Regions from separate parts of the Clostridium zhoujianii genome, predicted to be linked through region 1. Evidence: a T-box and tRNA genes for the amino acid it is inferred to sense, from the RefSeq annotation. Region 1 holds a T-box; the other regions hold tRNA genes.

Region 1 (3,294 bases):
TTTATGAAGACTTTTCTAATATATTGCGAATATATCTATGAAGGGTAAATTTACTTAGATTTATGAAGGGGGATAGAATGATTACAAATAATAACTTTCTCAAAGAGCTTAAGTATAAAAATCCAAAGGCCTTGGATTATATATTAGATATTTACGGTAATCTTATTTATAGAATTGCCTATATGAATTTGAATTCTAAAGAGCTTAGTGAAGAATGTGTAAATGATGTTCTCATGAAAGTATGGCTTAGTATTGATGGTTACGATTATCCAGAGGATAAGTTTAAAAATTGGATTGCTGCTATTGCTAAATACACCTCTATAGATATATTAAGAAAAGAGAAGAAACATTTTAATAATGTACCAGATGAAGATTTAAATATATTCTCTACTGAAGAACTAGAGAATGAATATATAACCAAAGAAGAACTGTTAATAGTAAAAAAATATATTACGCACTTTAAAGAGATAGATCGAAATATTTTTATTCAACAATTCTTTATGAATAAAAGTTTAAAGGAAATCGCTGAAATGTATAATTTAAGTCCAAAAGCTGTTAATTTGCGAATAATAAGAGCTAGGAAAAAGCTAACAGAACTTATTATAAAGGAGTGAAATCTAGAATGAATAAATTTGATCCAATTGATATAGAGGAATCTAAATTGCCAGAAGTATCCTTAACTGAAGAGCAAAAAAAGAAGATTAGAAGTTCTATCAAAATAAATTTAAATCGTTGTATTAAATCAAACTCAGACTTAGATATAGATACTTCTCTAAATAATATTTACTCAATATACAACTCCCTTGGTCCTGAGAGAGACAAGACTCTTCACCTAACTCAAAATGCTAAAGTAATACAAAAACTTGTTCTGGATGCTTTTGATAAAAAATACTGCCCTACAGAAAATGAACTCTTGCTAAAAAAATTCTTAAATGTTGGTGCTGGAAATGAATCAGTTACCTTACCTGCTGTTTGGAGTAAAACGCCATTCTATGCTCAACTTTATTTGACAAAAAGCCAGCTTACATTGCACTATTTAGATAATTTATTTAGAACTGTTGATAGTTATAATATTCCTATCTCTAAAATCACCAATGCTTATTTATCTAATATTCATGAGGATAACTGTTACTTTAGTAACGTTAACCTTTGCATTGAAGTTAATAATAGAAATGTAACTATTCCAGAATTTCATTTAGTATCTGAAACCCCATCAAATACTACAGATATAGAGGAAGTATTAACAAAGCTACAATCTTTAGGCGTACCATCCTTCAAGCCTAATAAAAAACATTTTTCAATCTCATCTATAATATGTATAACTATAATATTATTTTTGATTAGTGTCCTTATAGGTGTACTAACAATGTAATATACCTAGTTGACTTTGCTTATCTAAAACTATATAATTACTTATATTGTTAATATTTATATAGTTATAGCGTTGAATAGAAGTAGTACCATACTTCTTATATCTTAAGAGAGTCATTGGTTGGTGGAAAATGATGATATAAATATGGGAACTTGTCTACGAGCTTACTTGTTAGAAGCAGGTACGGTTAGCACCGTTATAGTATTTGAGTGAGGATATTATTATCCTAATTAGAGTGGTACCACGGAAGTATAACTTTCGTCTCTTTGTATAGAGACGAGAGTTTTTTTATTATCCAAAAACTACTAAAGCATATTTACATTCAATTTTAAGGAGGAAATTAATATGGGAAGCTACGGAACTGCTATTGATAAGAAATGGCAAGACAAATGGGAAAAAGAAGAATTATATAAATTCAATCCTGAAAATTTAGAGAAGAAACTATATACACTTGAAATGTTCTCTTACCCATCTGGAAGTCAGCTACATGCTGGTCACTGGTTTAACTATGGTCCTGTTGATTCATGGGCTAGAATGAAGAGAATGGAAGGTTATAATGTATTCCAACCAATGGGGTTTGATGCTTTTGGTTTACCAGCTGAAAACTTTGCTATAAAGACTGGTATACATCCACAAGATTCTACTTATAAGAATATAGAAACTATGGAACAGCAATTAAGAGCTATGGGTGCTATGTTCAACTGGGAAAATGAAGTTGTTACTTGTGACCCTAATTATTATAAGTGGACTCAATGGTTATTCTTAAAACTATATGAAAAAGGATTAGCATACAGAAAGAAAGCTCCTGTAAATTGGTGCCCATCATGTAATACAGTTCTTGCTAATGAACAAGTTCTTGATGGTGAGTGTGAAAGATGTTCTACAGAAGTTACTAAGAAAGAGCTTACTCAATGGTTCTTAAAGATTACTGATTATGCTGATGAATTACTAGATGACTTAGATGGATTAGATTGGCCTGAAAAGACTGTAGCTATGCAAAAGCACTGGATTGGTAGATCAACTGGTGCTGAAGTAACTTTCAAAGTTAAAAATTCAGATTTAAGCTTTGATGTATTTACTACAAGAGCTGATACTTTAAATGGTGTTACTTATGTTGTTTTAGCTCCTGAAAATAAGCTAGTTGATGTATTAGCTACTGATGAAAATAAATCTGCTATTGAAGAATATAAAGATATGGCTGCGAAACAATCTGAAATAGAAAGACAATCAATTTCAAAGGAAAAGACAGGGGTATTCACTGGCTCATATGCTATAAACCCTATCAACGGAAAAGAAGTTCCAATATGGGTTTCTGACTATGTACTTGCAACTTATGGTACTGGTGCTGTTATGGCTGTTCCAGCTCATGATGAAAGAGATTATGCTTTTGCAACTAAGTTTAATTTACCAATCCAAAGAGTTGTTACTCCTAAAAATGGTAAAGATACTGAACTTCCTTACTGCGAATATGGTGTTCTTGTAAACTCTGGTGAGTTTGATGGATTAACAACTGAATATGCTAAAGAAAAGATAATAGAAAAGTTATCTACACAAGACTTAGGTACTCAAAAGGTTAACTTTAGATTAAGAGACTGGTTAGTTTCAAGACAAAGATACTGGGGTGCTCCAATTCCAATGATTTATTGTGATAAATGTGGGACTGTTCCAGTACCTGAAAAGGAGCTTCCAGTTGAACTTCCATATGATGTTGAGTTTGCACCAGATGGTAAGTCACCACTTGCTAAGACTGAATCTTTCTTAAATTGTACATGTCCAACATGTGGTGGTCATGCTACTAGAGAATGTGATACTTTAGATACATTTGTATGCTCATCATGGTATTACTTAAGATACCCTGATAATAAGAATACTGATATGCCATTTAATCCTGAATTAATAAATAAGATGCTTCCTGTTGATAA
Region 2 (3,294 bases), on a different contig from region 1:
AAACCATTGATTCTTGAAATTATCATAGCAGCATCTTTTCCAAGACCGTTTAAGATAACTCTTAATGGTTCTTTTCTTACTTTGTTAGCTTTTTCAGCTATCTTTATAGCACCTTCAGCAGCAGCGAATGATTCGTGACCTGCTAAGAATGCGAAACACTTAGTTTCTTCTCTTAAAAGCATAGCTCCTAAGTTTCCGTGTCCTATTCCAACTAATCTATCGTCTGCAACAGATCCTGGAATACAGAAAGCTTGTAAACCTTCTCCGATTGCTTCAGCAGCATCAGCAGCCTTCTTGCAACCCTTCTTTATAGCTATAGCAGCACCTAAAGTGTAAGCCCATCCAGCATTTTCAAATGCGATTGGTTGAGTTTCCTTAGTTATTGTATATGGATCAATCCCTATTGATTCACAAACTGCTTTAGCATCTTCCATAGTCTTCATTCCGTACTTTTCTAGTACCGGAGTGATTTGTCCTATTCTTCTTTCATAACTTTCAAATAATGGCATGATTATTCCTCCTTATCAATTAATTATTCGTGTCTTGGGTCAACTAGCTTAACTGCATCGTCAACTCTACCGTATTGTCCTGATGCTTTTTCTAAAGCTTCAGTTGCGTCCATTCCCTTACCGATCATTTCCATCATTTTACCTAAGTGAACGAACTTATATCCTGTAATTTCATTATCTTCATCTAATGCAAGCTTTGTTACATATCCTTCAGCCATTTCTAAGTATCTAGGTCCCTTAGCAACTGTTCCGTACATAGTACCAACTTGTGATCTAAGACCCTTTCCTAAGTCCTCAAGACCTGCTCCGATAGGTAGTCCACCTTCTGAGAAAGCTGTTTGAGTTCTTCCGTATACAATTTGTAAGAATAATTCTCTCATAGCTGTGTTTATAGCATCACAAACTAAGTCTGTGTTTAATGCTTCTAAAATAGTCTTTCCAGGTAAGATTTCTGAAGCCATAGCTGCAGAGTGAGTCATTCCTGAACATCCTATTGTTTCAACTAATGCTTCTTCAATGATCCCATCTTTAACGTTAAGAGTTAATTTACAAGCTCCTTGTTGTGGTGCACACCAACCAACTCCGTGAGTTAAACCTGAAATATCCTTTACTTCTTTAGCTAATACCCACTTACCTTCTTCAGGTATTGGTGCTGGTCCATGATTTGGGCCTTTAGCAATTACACACATTTCTTCAACTTCTCTTGAATACATCATATTGTTTTCTCCTCCCTAATTATTATAGCTTTTTCGCAAACTATATTATATACTAGGTCAAAAATTGTCCCACTAGGGGTAATTTCATCCTAACATCTATTCTAGCAAATGAAGACCTTTCCTACAACCTAATATTAATAAAAAAATGGATTTTTAAGTAGAAAAATTTCTCTATTGAATTATTTTTCTACTTATGGTAATATGGTTTTACAAAATAATATGCCGCTGTGGCGGAATGGCAGACGCACATGACTCAAAATCATGCGGGAGACCATGTGGGTTCGAGTCCCACCAGCGGCACCAAACAATTTTAACTACAATTTGTGAAACTTTATAAGTAAAAAAACCTCTGAATTTCAGAGGTTTTTTTATTTTTTCACTAATTGTATTTTATGTTTTTCTATATTTATATAACTTATGTGTTAAAAGTCTTATAATTATTTTTTCTTTCTATTCTCATTAAAATATACATCAACTATGAGTTAGTCTTATGTAATTCATCCCTATCATATAGTTCCTCAAATGTTAATCCTGTTAAATTTAAATCATTAATCCTATTCTTAAAATCATCATTTACATATGTGCCTCCTGGCATTATTATATTATTTAATTTTAATTTAAATATAGGGTTATTTAAAACATCATCTGTAAAAACATACTTATCTACTCCAGCAATAAACTTATTTAAATATACCCTAAGAACTGATTTTTCATAATCTATTCCTTCAATACACTCAAGTATATTCGATAAATATAACTCTTCTCCATCTTCATCATTAATCACCTTCAAAAATTGTATCTTTCCCGGAAAATACTTTTCTAATGATACTTTTGCTTTCTCATCAGCAATAAAGCAACCTACTATAGACCATAAATGAGATATATTCCCTGTATGATTTATCTCCTTTTCTTTTCTAATTTTTATAGGTTCCCAGTCATCTATAGCTATCCCTCTATTAATGGATTCATCTATACTTTCTTTAATATTTTCATCTTTAATAAAATACCCAGTATATTTATCACAATCGCATCTCATATTCCATATTTTCATATATCTCCTTGCTCCTTTCTCCTAATTATGAACTTGTAACTTATCATCCAACATATCTGCCTTTATATTGCTTAGTTCCTAAGATATAATCATTTTAGTAGTAACCTTATCAAATACCAATTTACTAATTATACTTACAATATTATTTATCCTAACACTTACATTATCATAATATTTTGATGAATATCCATCACTATATATACCTAATTGCATTAAATTTCAATATTTATATGATATTAAATAAAAATAGAGGTTTTAAATAAAAAATTAAAAGAATCAAAGATATTATAATTCCTTAAAAATATAATATCCTAGATTCTTAACTTTATCTTATCTATCACATAGTTTGTATTTTTAAACTATTAGCCTCTTATATACTAATCCTTTAATCTACTATGAAAGCTGAATTCACAAATCTTGCAGTATTACCGCTAGCATCTACCACATAAATATCATATAGATATGCACTATGCTCTAGCTTGTTAAAGTAAACCTCATTATCTAATTTTGCTAATGAATAAGTTTTGGCATTAATTATTCCACTCTTCTTAGCAGCCCACACCTCATCCGTCACAAGATCTCTTATTTGTACTTCTACCACCATTATATTAGAGGTTGAAGAAACTGTTCCGTAAATTGAATGTGCTTGCCCTTTATTCAGTACCTTTGGTGGTGCATTGTAATTACTCAATTTTATACTTGAAGCACCCTTCTTCACCTCAAATTCTTCCCTAAGTACAATACGTTCTTTGTTATAATATGAGTCTGTGGCATAAACTTCATAAGTATATTTACCAACCTCAAGATTATCGAATTCAACATATGCATCAAGGTTAGCTAAGGAAAATGAATTAGTATTTGTTTTAGCAAATCCACCTGTACATACTTTTTTATTCTTATCCAAAACTCTTACCCCTACGGATTTAATAGTAACTCCAGACACAACATTACCTTTTATAGAGAATGTCTTCCCATAAGGAATATATTTACTTGGATAATTATATTTGTCTATAGTCAA
Region 3 (3,294 bases), on a different contig from region 1:
CGTGGTATGGCAAAATAATCAAGTTAGTGAAAGAGAAAGAATACTGTTAGAATTTATAGATAATAACTTAAAGAATGATGAGTGGGGAATAAAAACTAATTATAATGATGAAATTTCAGATGGAGATATAACTAAGGGGCATTCAGTTTTATCAGAATCTCAGGGAATGATGCTTCTATATTATTTAGATAGGGATAGAAAAGGTGAATTCGATAATACATTAGTATATGTTGAAAAAAATATGTTTCTTCCAAATGGTGTATTAAGTTGGAGAGTGGAAGAGGGAGAATCATCAGAAACTTCTGCAACTATTGATGATTTAAGAGTGATTAAAGCACTTCTTTTAGGGGAGGAGAGATGGGGAGATAAGAAATATAGAAAAGTAGCTTTAAATATTTCAAGGGGAATAAAAAAAGAACTTTTAGATGAGGGAATGTTATCAGATTTCAATGATGGAACTAATAAAAGTGATAAAACAACCCTATGTTATTTAGATTTGCCAACAATTAAACTAATATCAAAACTAGATAAGGACTATAATGATATATACAAGAATTCCTTAGAAATTATGAATGGTGGTTATATTAGTGATGAAATACCACTATATAAAAAGGAATATGATAGGAAAAGTAACTTATATGATGATGGAGATATAGACACTTTATTATCTTCAATAATACTACTAAATAGAGTAGAAGTTGGAGAAGATATATCTAAGTCCATAGAGTGGATTAAAAGTAAGTATAAGGAAGATGGGGGAATCTTCATATCTTACAGTAAAGATACTGGTAAAGCCATAAGTAGTATAGAATCAACATCTATATATTCAAATCTTTTACAAGTGGCTAGTTTATTAGAAGATACTGAACTATATAATATTTGTATTAAAAAGTTGGAAGAATATCAAATTTTAGATGTTAATAACCCTATATATGGAGCCTATGGTAATGGGAACACAAAGGAAGTATATTCATTCGATAATTTAAATGCATTATTAGCATGGAGAAGGGTTAAGAATAGCTAGAAGATAAAATGATGGCTAGATCAATATGTATTAATCAAGAAAAATATAAAATGAGAAAAAAAGTTGTATAGACAACAGATTAAATTTTTCGATTATACTGATATAATGTAGTTAAAGATGAAGAATAAAAGAAGTGTTCCCCCAAAAAACATTTCCATAAAACTCCTTCATCCGGATAGCACTATATTAATAATAATTAATATAGTGCTATTTATTATATAAATATATTGAATAAATTTCCAAAGAGGAATAAAATATATTTATTAAGTAAATTAATTTGCAGGCGTGCTGGAATCGGCAGACAGGCATGTTTAAGGGGCATGTGTACTAGTTGCGTACGGGTTCAAGTCCCGTCGCCTGCACCAAAAGATGAGTATATAAAAATTATAGCCATTGTAAAGAACTTTAAATAAAAAAAGAATACTATATTGGTGTGGTTACACACTAATATAGTATTCTTTTTTAGTTTTATTATTTGTTTTTCTCCCATAAGTATAATTTTCAAGTTAAATAGTACCATGGTATAGCTCTAAAAGCTATCTATCCTCTTTTTGGTGTATTTAAAAATAATAATAGAGAAAAATAAAAATAACAAAAAAATTAATTTTTAAAATAAAAATGACTTTTAGTCATAAAGTGTGTTATAATTTTGTACATAAAATTTTACTAACAAAAGAGGTATTAATATGAAGAACATTTTTAAAATTTACAAAAGGGACATAAAGAATATTTTCACTAATTGGGTTGCCTTTGTAGTAACATTGGCATTGGTAATATTACCTTCATTATATGGATGGTTTAATATTAAATCATCTTGGGATCCATATGGTAATACTAAAGGTATTAAGGTTGCAATAGTGAACAAGGATAAGGGAGGCTCCTTTAAGGAAAAGGAATATAAAATTGGAGATGAGATAGAAAGTAATTTAAAAGAAAATGATCAAATTGGCTGGGAATTTGTTAGTGAAGAGGAAGCAGAAGATGGGGTTAGAAATGGCAAATATTATGCCAGTATAAAAATACCTGAGAATTTCTCTAGTAACCTATTATCAATTACAACAGATAATATAGTTGAACCTTCACTTGAATATACAGTAAACGAAAAGACAAATGCTATAGCCCCAAAGATTACGGATAAGGGTGTTAGCTCTGTTAAAGATCAAGTAAGTAGCCAAGTAGTTAAGACAGTAGACGGAATAATATTTAAGATTTTAAATGAGATTGGAATTGAGGCAGCAAATGCAAGGCCACAATTAAGAAAATTAGTAGACCTAGTATATAAACTAGATGAAAGTATGCCTGAAATTCAAGATTTAGTTAATAAGGCTCAAGAAGGAACTATTACTATTGATGAATTAGTTACAAAAGCAAATGAGCTTATGCCAACTGTTGAGGATACAATTAATACTACAGAAAATGTTTTAAATAAAAGTAGTGATTATTTAAAGAAAGCTCAAGGTGGAGTTGAAAAACTAGGACCAGTTATAAAAGAAGATTTAGTAGTTGCTGGTAATGTTGTGGGTGGAGTTAATGATTTATTAAATTCTATTGACCCTAATACATCTATTGAGATTACTAAGGAAATTTTAACAAAAATAGAAGGGAAAGTTAGTAGTTTAGATAGCTCCTTAGAATCATTAATTAATTTATTAGAATCAATTAATAAATTAATTCATAATAAGAATTTAACTGAAGCAATAACAAATCTTAATAATATAAGAGCTGAAGTTAATAAAGGATTAGAGATAGTAAATAAGCTTTTAGAAGGTATAAATAATGGAGGAACTCTAGATACAAGCAAGTTTGAAGAGCTTAAATCAGTAGTAGGTAGAATAAACAATACATTAACTGCAATAGTAAATGATTATGATAGTAAAATAATGCCAGCTTTAAATGCAGGAATAGAGGAATTAAGTAAGATTTCTAATAACGGAATCTATCTACTAGGAGAAGCTGAAAAAAGTTTACCAGATTTAAAAGGTGTATTATCTTTAGCTGATAAAGGAGCTAAGTTTGGTACAGAAGAATTAAGACTATTAAATGAAAAGCTTCCTGGTATAAAGGAAAAGCTAGATGGATATGTTGAAAAGTTAAAAGGATTAGATGATGAGGCTAAAATAGATGAAATATTAGATTTAATTACTAATGATTGGCAAAGGGAAAGTTCATTTTTATCAAGTCCTATACAAATAAATGAGAATAAGTTATTCCAAATACCTAATTACGGTTCAGCTATGTCACCATTCTTTACAACTTTATCTTTATGGGTT

The links. A T-box is a leader RNA that pairs with one kind of tRNA and senses whether it is charged. The one in region 1 lies ahead of leuS (leucine--tRNA ligase), so its partner is inferred to be a tRNA-Leu.
Region 2: it encodes a tRNA-Leu, which carries the amino acid that the T-box ahead of leuS (leucine--tRNA ligase) is inferred to sense. The anticodon was not compared.
Region 3: it encodes a tRNA-Leu, which carries the amino acid that the T-box ahead of leuS (leucine--tRNA ligase) is inferred to sense. The anticodon was not compared.

What each region holds. Positions count from the first base shown of each region.
Region 1 is NZ_JBPUTF010000002.1:189,386-192,679, forward strand. Features, by position in the region: gene ACSYT2_RS14485 (sigma-70 family RNA polymerase sigma factor) at 78-614, shown strand; gene ACSYT2_RS14490 (hypothetical protein) at 623-1,372, shown strand; T-box leader at 1,436-1,641, shown strand; gene leuS (leucine--tRNA ligase) at 1,718-3,294, shown strand, end outside.
Region 2 is NZ_JBPUTF010000001.1:646,288-649,581, reverse strand. Features, by position in the region: gene ACSYT2_RS02935 (GGGtGRT protein) at 1-509, opposite strand, end outside; gene ACSYT2_RS02930 (iron-sulfur cluster assembly scaffold protein) at 533-1,225, opposite strand; tRNA gene ACSYT2_RS02925 (tRNA-Leu) at 1,447-1,528, shown strand; gene ACSYT2_RS02920 (imm11 family protein) at 1,701-2,276, opposite strand; gene ACSYT2_RS02915 (hypothetical protein) at 2,662-3,294, opposite strand, start outside.
Region 3 is NZ_JBPUTF010000001.1:700,901-704,194, forward strand. Features, by position in the region: gene ACSYT2_RS03180 (glycosyl hydrolase family 8) at 1-1,024, shown strand, start outside; tRNA gene ACSYT2_RS03185 (tRNA-Leu) at 1,304-1,389, shown strand; gene ACSYT2_RS03190 (YhgE/Pip domain-containing protein) at 1,711-3,294, shown strand, end outside.